2 regions of the Streptomyces sp. NPDC015130 genome follow, and region 1 is predicted to be linked to the other one. Evidence: riboswitches for the same ligand, from Rfam matches in the RefSeq annotation. Region 1 holds a riboswitch; the other holds the start of a gene.
What was found. A riboswitch is a leader RNA that binds a small molecule or an ion and turns the genes downstream of it on or off. The one in region 1 is predicted to bind glycine.

Region 2: linked by a shared signal. The riboswitch ahead of gcvT (glycine cleavage system aminomethyltransferase GcvT) and the one ahead of gcvP (aminomethyl-transferring glycine dehydrogenase) in region 1 are both predicted to bind glycine.

Annotation. Positions count from the first base shown of each region.
Region 1 covers NZ_JBIBVC010000010.1:293,716-298,503, forward strand. Annotated here, with positions in the region: gene gcvP (aminomethyl-transferring glycine dehydrogenase) at 1-2,095, opposite strand, end outside; glycine riboswitch at 2,273-2,372, opposite strand; gene ACF08F_RS22870 (PRC-barrel domain-containing protein) at 2,486-2,860, shown strand; gene ACF08F_RS22875 (DNA polymerase IV) at 3,184-4,575, opposite strand; gene ACF08F_RS22880 (MerR family transcriptional regulator) at 4,740-4,788, opposite strand, start outside.
Region 2 covers NZ_JBIBVC010000013.1:175,892-180,679, reverse strand. Annotated here, with positions in the region: gene ACF08F_RS26060 (enhanced serine sensitivity protein SseB C-terminal domain-containing protein) at 176-967, opposite strand; gene ACF08F_RS26055 (enhanced serine sensitivity protein SseB) at 1,069-1,809, opposite strand; gene ACF08F_RS26050 (AAA family ATPase) at 2,146-2,826, opposite strand; glycine riboswitch at 2,978-3,077, shown strand; gene gcvT (glycine cleavage system aminomethyltransferase GcvT) at 3,250-4,374, shown strand; gene gcvH (glycine cleavage system protein GcvH) at 4,452-4,788, shown strand, end outside.

The DNA.
Region 1 (4,788 bases):
CGAACTTGCCCGGCTTGGCCAGACCGACCAGCGCGTTGAGGTTGGCGCCGTCGACGTACACCTGACCGCCGGCCTCGTGGACCTCGGCGCAGATGTCGGCGACGTGCTCCTCGAAGACGCCGTGCGTGGACGGGTAGGTGATCATCAGCACGGACAGCTCGTCGCGGTACTGCTCGATCTTGGCACGCAGGTCCGCGACGTCGACCTCTCCGTCGTCGGCGGTCTTGACGACGACGACCTTCATGCCGGCCATCACGGCGGAGGCGGCGTTGGTGCCGTGCGCGGAGGACGGGATGAGGCAGACGGTGCGCTGGAGGTCGCCGTTGGCGCGGTGGTAGGCGCGGACGGCCAGCAGACCGGCCAGCTCGCCCTGCGAACCGGCGTTGGGCTGGATCGACACCTTGTCGTAGCCGGTGACCTCGGCGAGGCGCTCCTCCAGCTCGGTGATGAGCGTGACGTAGCCCTGCGCCTGGTCGACCGGGGCGAAGGGGTGGATCTGGCCGAACTCGGGCCAGGTCACCGGCTCCATCTCGGTCGTCGCGTTCAGCTTCATCGTGCAGGAGCCGAGCGGGATCATGCCGCGGTCGAGCGCGTAGTCGCGGTCGGCGAGCTTGCGCAGGTAGCGCAGCATCGACGTCTCGGAGCGGTGCGCGTGGAAGACCGGGTGGGTCAGGTAGGCGTCGGAGCGCAGCAGTCCGCTGGGCAGCGTGTCCTCGGCGGCGGCGTCGAGGGCCGCGATGTCGCCCTCGACACCGAAGGCGGCCCAGACGGCGGCGAGCTGCTCGCGGCCGGTGGTCTCGTCACAGGAGATCGAGACGAGGTCGGCGTCGACGCGGTAGAGGTTCACGCCGGCCTCGCGGGCGGCGGCGACGACCTCGTCGGCCTTGCCGGGCACCCGGACGGTCAGGGTGTCGAAGTACGAGCCGTGCACGACGTCGACACCGCCGGCGGTGAGGCCCGCGGCGAGGATCGTGGCGTAGCGGTGGGTGCGGAGCGCGATGCCCTTCAGGCCCTCCGGGCCGTGGTAGACGGCGTACATGCCGGCCATCACGGCGAGCAGCACCTGGGCGGTGCAGATGTTGCTGGTGGCCTTCTCGCGGCGGATGTGCTGCTCGCGGGTCTGGAGCGCCAGGCGGTACGCGCGGTTGCCGTCGGCGTCGACGGAGACACCCACGAGGCGGCCGGGCAGGGAGCGGGCGTGCTTGTCCTGGACGGCCATGTAGCCGGCGTGCGGACCGCCGAAGCCCATGGGGACACCGAAGCGCTGCGTCGTACCGACGGCGATGTCGGCCCCGAGCTCACCGGGCGAGGTGAGCAGCGTGAGCGCGAGCAGGTCGGCGGCGACGGTGACGATGGCGCCGAGCTCGTGGGCGGCGTCGATCAGCGGCTTGATGTCGCGGACGGCACCGGAGGCGCCCGGGTACTGGAGGAGCACACCGAAGACGCCGCGCTCGGCGACCTCGGCCGGAATGCCGTCGCTCAGGTCGGCGACGACGACCTCGACACCGGTCGGCTCGGCACGCGTCTCGATGACGGCGATCGTCTGCGGCAGGGCGTCGGCGTCGATGAGGAAGACACCGTTCTTGACCTTGCCGACGCGCCGGGCGAGGGCCATGGCCTCGGCGGCGGCGGTGCCCTCGTCGAGCAGGGAGGCACCGGAGGTCGGCAGACCGGTCAGGTCGGCGACCATGGTCTGGAAGTTCAGCAGGGCCTCCAGACGGCCCTGGGAGATCTCCGGCTGGTACGGGGTGTAGGCGGTGTACCAGGCCGGGTTCTCCATGACGTTGCGGAGGATCACCGGCGGGGTGAACGTGCCGTAGTAGCCGAGGCCGATCATCGGGGCGAGGACCTGGTTGCGGTCCGCGAGGGTGCGGAGCTCGGCCAGCACCTCGGCCTCGGTGCGCGCGGCCGGCAGGCCCAGCGCCTCGGCGTTCTTGATCACGTCCGGCACCGCGGCGGCCGTGAGCTCGTCGAGCGAGCCGTAACCGACCTGGGCGAGCATCTTGGCCCGCGCCTCGGCGTCGGGCCCGATGTGCCGCTGCTCGAACGGGATGCCCTGCTCGAGCTCGGAGAGCGGAATGCGGTTGGCGGTCATGTACGGAGGCCTCCTGGTCGTCACGACCTGCGAGGGGCACCACGGCGCGGGTACCCGGACGGCCTCCCCCTCTGTCATCTCAACCTGAGAGTTTCACCGGCACGCCTCGCGGCACACCGGCTTTCACCGTCGGTGAGAGCGCATGCCGTCGGACACCGCTCTGCTTTCCAGAGTGACCTCGTCCGCGCGGTACAGGGGCCTGAGAGATTCCGGGGAGGATTTGCTCCTTCGGCGCCCTCCGAAAGGTTTCTCCGGGGGACTCTCCCGCACAGGGTCGACAGCCACAGCCAGCCTACCAGCGCGGTTGCGGCTGGTGTCGCTCAAGTGGCCGACATCCCACTTGTGCACTTTGGTAGAGGTGCAGAGCAGTTGCGACCAGTTGGAGGGACCGTGCAGACCGACATCGATCCGCGCAGCCTGATCGGCCGCAAGGCGTTCGACCGGAACGGAAACAAGATCGGAACCGTGGACGAGGTGTACCTGGACGACGCGACCGGCGTCCCGGAGTGGGCGGCGGTCCGCACGGGTCTGTTCAGCCGGGACGCCTTCGTCCCCCTGGAACCGAGCGACCTGCTCGAAGACGGCCTTCACATCCCCTTCGAACGCGCGCTGATCAAGGACGCCCCGGACTTCGGCGTGGGCCGCCACCTCTCCCCCGAGCAGGAACTCCAGCTCTACCGCCACTACAGCCTCACGCTCCCCCCGGCCCCCCAAACCCCCCAGGACACCGACTTCGGCCGCCTGGCAGGCCAAGAGGGCCCCTGAACCCCCACAGAGCCGATCCTCCGCCGGAAGACCGGCCCGACAAGCCGCATACGCCCACCCCCGGCAACGGCCCGAAACCCCCGCGGGCAGGTTCCGCACCTCTGCCCACGCACCCGTACAGGCGGGCCGTCGCACCCACAGGCCCCATCGCGCCCGCAGCCGCCAATGGCGCGAAACCCCCACAGGAAGACCGGCACCTCTGCCCGCCTTCCTGCACGGGTGGTGCGGGTGGGATCCCCGGCCCGGCCGCAAGGCCGGGCGCACCTCCACCACCCGCTCCGGCACACCGCACAGGCACCCGCACCGGCGCCCCGCCCCCGCCCTCACGCCCCCGCCCGGCACTCCCCCCGCACCAAGGGCAGCGGCTCCGAAGGCTCCAGCTCCGGATCGTCCACGGAGAACGTCCGTACGCGCCCGGGCGCCGACCACGGGTCCTCGAACCGCACCGTGACCCGCCCGACCCCGCTCCCCTGCACCCACCCCGCCCCGTGCACCGCGTGCCGTACGTCGTGCCCCGGCGCCCACCGCCGCTCGGCGGCGACGCCCCCACCGGCCTCGGGCGCGTCCGGGACCCCGGAACCGGCGCCGTCGGCGCCCGCCACGGGCTCCGCCGCCGCCACCCCGGCCATCGCCGCCCGCTCCTCCTCCGCCTGGGCGAAGAGGTCCTCCTGCGTGTAGTCCGCGAGCCCGCTGACGCCGACCCCGAGCAGCCGGACGCCCCCGGTCGTGTCGACCGCCTCCAGGAGCCGCCCGGCGGCCTCCCGCACGACGACCGGGTCGTCCGTGGGCCCCCGCAGCGTCTCGGACCGGGTCAGCGTCGAGAAGTCGTACCGCCGCACCTTGAGGACGATGGTCCGCCCCGAGTGCCCCGAGGCCCGCAGCCGCGCCACGCACCGGTCGGCGAGCCGCTCCACCTCGGTCCGGATCCGCACCCGGTCGTGCAGGTCGACGTCGAAGGTGTCCTCGACCGACACCGACTTGGCGTCCCGCTCGGCCACCACGGCCCGATCGTCGTACCCCTGGGCCATCCGGTACAGCGAGGCCCCGTGCGCCCGTCCAAGGAGCCGTACGAGCTCGTCCTCGCCGGCCTCGGCCAGGTCGGAGACGGTGGTCATCCCGGCACGCCGCAGGTGCTCCCCGGTCGCCGGCCCGACCCCGGGCAGGATCCGCACGGACCGCGGCCCGAGGAGCTCCCGCTCCGTGCCCGGCTCGATGAGGACGAGCCCGTCCGGCTTGGCCTCCTCGGAGGCGATCTTCGCGATCATCTTGGAACCGGCGAGCCCCACCGATCCCGTGAGCCCGGTGGTCGCCAGGATGTCGGCCCGCAGCCGCTGCCCGACGGCCCGCGCGCCCGCGCTGTCGTCGGCGAGGCCCCCGGCCTCCAGGTCGACGAAGGCCTCGTCGAGGCTGAGCGGCTCCACGAGCGGCGAGAGGCGGCCGAGCAGCTCCATGACCTGCTCGCTGATCGACCGGTAGAAGGCGAAGCGCGGCACGAGATACGCGGCGTTGGGCGCGAGCCGCCGCGCCTGGCCCATCGGCATGGCCGAGTGGACCCCGAAGCGGCGCGCCTCGTACGAGGCGGTGGCGACGACCCCGCGCGGCCCGAGGCCGCCGACGACCACGGGTTTTCCGCGCAGGCTGGGCTTCGCCGCCTGCTCGGCGGCGGCGAAGAACGCATCCATGTCGAGATGCAGGATCGTCGGCGCGGCTCTCACACTTCCGATGCTGCCCCATGCCACTGACAACGGGCCGCCGACGACTCGACGAACAACGGAATCCCGAGCACCCTCAGCCCCCGCGACAGACCTTCACCCGAGCCACAGACCGGTGCAGCCGGTACGACCTCACGCCTGTACCGCTCCCCCGGGAGTGAGCGGCCTCAGACAGCCCGGTCCCGCCGGCGCCTGGCCAGCTCGTCCCCCGGATTG
Region 2 (4,788 bases), on a different contig from region 1:
CTGCGACTTCCGTTATCCGGACGTCGTGATCACCTGAGCGGACCATCTCGGGTCCTCTTCGCCGCAATCGGACATGTCACCCAACTAGGCCTTCGAGGTGCGCTATTGGGGCGAACAACGGCCTCCGGAGAGAACTCCGGAGGCCGTTGGGGTGCGAGGTGAGACGAGTGGCGTCTCAGTATCCGGACGGAGCCGGCGGCGGGTATCCGTATCCCGGAACGGCGGCGGATCCGCGTCCGGCGTGCGCCTCGCGGTCGTAGAAGGGACGCGCGTGGGCGGTCAGCCAGAGCGCCACCGGGTCGTACGCGTCGGAGAGCGCGACCGTCGAGACGGGGAGTCCGTCGGGGACGGCGGAGATCGACTGGCGCATCATCGCGCGGACCGAGTCGACGGCCGCCGCGGAGGTGTCGTACAGGTCGAGCCCGACGGCGAGGTACGGGGAGCCGAGCGCGGGCTGCACCCAGCCGCGGCGCAGCGACCGGACGGCCGGGGTGCGGTGCGCGTTCTGGGTGAGCAGGGCGTAGAACTGCGGGATCTCCAGAGCGGGTTCGCTGACCCGCAGCGGCCCGGCGGGCATCCGGTCGAGGCCGGTGGCGATACGGCGCAGATCGGCCCAGGGGATGCCGACGCCGCCGCCGGGAGCGTGCGGATTGAGCCAGATGCCCCAGCGGTCGGGGTAGAGGGCGCGGGCCATCTCGCGGCCGGTGACGAGCTCGTGGGCGCGGTTCCAGCCGGAGGCGGCGAGCTCCTGGGCGGAGGTGACGCAGGGCGCGTAGCCGAAGCCGTCGACCTCCATGTTCCCGTACTGGGCGTCGGGCGAGCCGGGAGAGCCCTGCCAGAGCAGCATCCAGACCTCGCCGTCGGCCAGGGCGTGCAGCAGCCTCTCGTACGCGTCGTAGCGTCCGGGTGCCACCTGGCGCAGCATGTGCTCGACCCCTCCGGTCGCAGCGGTGCTCGACGCGCTCACCCTGGGTCCCGCCCCTCTTCCGTTCACCACGTCCGGCCAGCCGCTGATTCGGTTCGGCTGAGCTCTCGGTCCAGTTCAGTTCAGCTTAGACAGGGTGCCGCTCACCCGGCGGCGCGCTGGTAGAAGGGGCGAACCCGCTCCAGCATCCAGTCGCCGACCGGGTCCCGCGCCATGTCGAGCAGGATGAGGTTCACCGGCCAGGCGGCCTCGACGCGGCCCAGGGCGCGGCCGAGGGCGTCCAGGGGCGCGTTCCGGTCGACGCCGTCCCAGGCGACGAGCTGGACGCCGATGAAGAGGGCGGGTTCGGTGCCCTCGACGCTCGCGAGGGCGCGGCGGGCGGTGGCGACGACTCCGGTGGCCTCGAACTCGGCGGAGGCGGCGGCGAGGAAGTCGACGGGGTCGTCCTGCCAGTCGGGCTCGAAGAGCCGGACGCGCCCGCCGCTGGCGGGGCCGTCGAGGGGGGTGCGGCCGACGCGGCAGAGCTCCGCGACGGCGGGCGGGGGCAGCGGGACGCCGACGGTGCCGCCGGGGTTCACGGCGATGCCGAGCTGCGGGGGCAGGCCGCGGGCGAAGTCGCGGGCGGGGGCGACGGTGTAGGACATGTGGGTGCCGACACAGGCGAGGAACTGCTGTTCGGAGCTGAAGACGGGGACGAAGGCCGCGCCGTCGATCTCCATGGTGGCGAGGTCCAGGTCGGGGCTCTCGGGGCCGCCGCCGTTGGGCAGGGGCACCCAGATCTCGCTGCGGCCCAGCACCTCGACCAGCCGGCCCCCTGCGGCGGGGTTGCCGAGCGAGGCGGCCAGCACCTCTTCGAGCTCATTGCCCGGCCACGTCACGTCCACGGTCCCTCTTCCCCTGTCTCGCGGGGGCGCGCCCTCCCGCGCCGCCCCGCAGCACCCTAACGCCGCCTTGACGCCGTCGTGGCCAAAAGCAGCGGGTACGAGTGTGGGACAGCCCTCAGAGACCGTCCACGGCGCCCCGCCGGAGCGCGCCGCGGACGGCGCGCGGAGCAGGCCCCCGCAGCCTCGCGGACGGCGTCAGGACCGGGCCTCGGGCCGGATCCAGGACGACGTCAGGGCCGGATCGAGGGCGGCATGCGGACCGGGCCTCGGGCCGCCTCGCGGACGGCACCCCGACCGGGCCTCGGGCCGGATCGAGGACGGCACCCCGACCCGGCCTCAGGCCGCGTCGCGGAAGCCGATCTTCCGGAGGGCGCCCGCGGAGTCCCGGTCGAGCAGGGTCGCCGAGGCGCAGCCGTGCGGCAGGCTGCCGGACTCGGCGGCCTTCAGCATCCGGCCGACGGCCCGCCGGTGCCGGGCGAAGGCGTACGCGGAGACTCCGCGGCCCCGGGCGCGCTGGCCGTCGCGCGCGGTGTCCGGCGTGACGTCGAGCAGGACCAGGTGCAGGGCGCTGCCGCGGCGTCTCGCCTCGCGGGCGAGCCAGCCGCGCACCCAGGACTGGGTGCCGCAGTCGTGCACGATCACGCTCGCGCCGGAGCGCAGGGCGCGGCGCAGTCCGGCGTAGTGCGCGATCCGGACCAGGGGGCGGTAGACCGCGTACGGCAGGAGGCGCGGCATGCGGGCCTCCCAGCGCTCGCGGGTGTCCTGGGAGTCGATCCCCCGGCCGTCGGCGGCGCGCTTCATGAGCGTGGACTTGCCGCTGCCGGGCAGCCCGGAGACGACGACCAGGTCGCCCGCCGCGAAGGTGAGGGCGCGGGGGCCGCGGCCGCCGCGCTCGCGCAGGTCCCGCAGGATCCGGCCGCGGCGGCCGGTCCCGGCGCGCGCCCTGGTGCGGGCCCGGGCGCGCTGGGGCGGTATGCCGGTACCCGTCGCGTACGCGCCGGTGTGCTGGATCCTCATCGTTGCTCCCCCTGCCGGGCCTCAGGAGACCCTTGCCCACAAAGTGTAAAGAAGCGGTAATGAGATACAAGTGATGTGCCACGCGGAGCCCGCGTGCAATGATGTGCGCGCCAGGCGCGCACAGTCGCCACACAATCGCATACCGGCCGCTCGAATCCGCGCGGGAGAGTTCCGGACCGCCCGAGGCGTCCGGACGCCGAAGGAGCAAGACCCTCCCTTGAATCTCTCAGGCCCCGTACCGCGTGGATGAGGCAGATCTGAAAAGCGGGACACCCTGCCGTGTCCCCACCCAAGGTGCAAGCCGAGCTCTCGACGACGAGATGCCTTCGGTGAACCTCTCAGGTTCCATGACAGATGGGGAGGACGTCCTCGCCCGTCATGTGTTTCGTCACCGAACCGCCCTTGGGATCCGGGAGCCACCCCATGAGCACTGCCCCCCGTCTGACCGCCCTCGATGCGCTGCATCGTTCGCTGGGCGCGACCATGACCGACTTCGCGGGCTGGGACATGCCGCTGCGCTACGCCAGTGAGCGGGACGAGCACGTCGCCGTCCGGACCAAGGCGGGCCTCTTCGACCTCTCCCACATGGGTGAGATCACCGTCACCGGTCCGCAGGCCGTCGAGCTCCTCGACTTCGCCCTGGTCGGCAACATCTCCACGGTGGGCGTGGGCCGCGCCCGCTACACGATGATCTGCCAGGAGGACGGCGGCATCCTCGACGACCTGATCGTCTACCGCCTCGGCGAGACGGAGTACATGGTCGTCGCCAACGCCTCCAACGCGCAGGTCGTCCTCGACGCGCTGACCGAGCGCGCGGCCGGCTTCGAGGCCGAGGTCCGCGACGACCGCGACGCGTACGCGCTGATCGCGGTCCAGGGCCCGGAGTCCCCCGGCATCCTGAAGTCGCTCACCGACGCCGACCTGGACGGCCTGAAGTACTACGCCGGCCTGCCGGGCACGGTCGCGGGCGTGCCCGCGCTGATCGCCCGTACCGGCTACACCGGCGAGGACGGCTTCGAGCTCTTCCTGAAGCCCGAGCACGCCGAGGGCGTCTGGAAGGCGCTGACCGAGGCGGGCGCCCCGGTCGGTCTGATCCCCTGCGGCCTGTCCTGCCGCGACACGCTCCGCCTGGAGGCGGGCATGCCGCTGTACGGCCACGAGCTGACGACCGCCCTCACCCCCTTCGACGCCGGTCTCGGCCGGGTCGTGAAGTTCGAGAAGACGACCAACGACGGCCGCTTCGTCGGCCGCGAGGCGCTGGAGAAGGCCGCCGAGCGCGCCGAGACCGCCCCGCCGCGCAGGCTCGTCGGCCTGGTCGCCGAGGGCCGCCGGGTCCCGCGCGCCGGTTTCTCGGTCGTCAAGGACGGCGTGGTGATCGGCGAGGTGACCTCGGGCGCCCCGTCCCCGACGCTCGGCAAGCCGATCGCGATCGCCTACGTGGACGCGGCGCACGCCGCTCCGGGCACCGAGGGTGTAGGTGTGGACATCCGCGGCACCCACGAGCCCTACGAGGTCGTGGCGCTGCCGTTCTACAAGCGCCAGAAGTGACGCAGTCGTCTCATCCCGGGTCTCACCCCGCGAGACCCACGTTCATCAGTACTCCCCCGATCCAGGAGAATCAGGTCATGAGCAACCCCCAGCAGCTGCGCTACACCAAGGAGCACGAGTGGCTGTCGGCCGCCGAGGACGGCGTCGCGACGGTCGGCATCACGGAGTTCGCGGCCAACGCGCTCGGTGACGTCGTCTACGCCCAGCTCCCCGAGGTCGGCTCGACCGTCACCGCGGGCGAGACCTGTGGCGAGCTGGAGTCGACGAAGTCCGTGAGCGACCTGTACTCCCCCGTCTCGGGTGAGGTCGTCGCCGCCAACCAGGACGTGGTGGACGACCCGTCGCTGGTGAACACGGCTCCGTTCGAGGGTGGCTGGCTGTTCAAGGTACGTGTCGCGGGCGAGCCGGACGAGC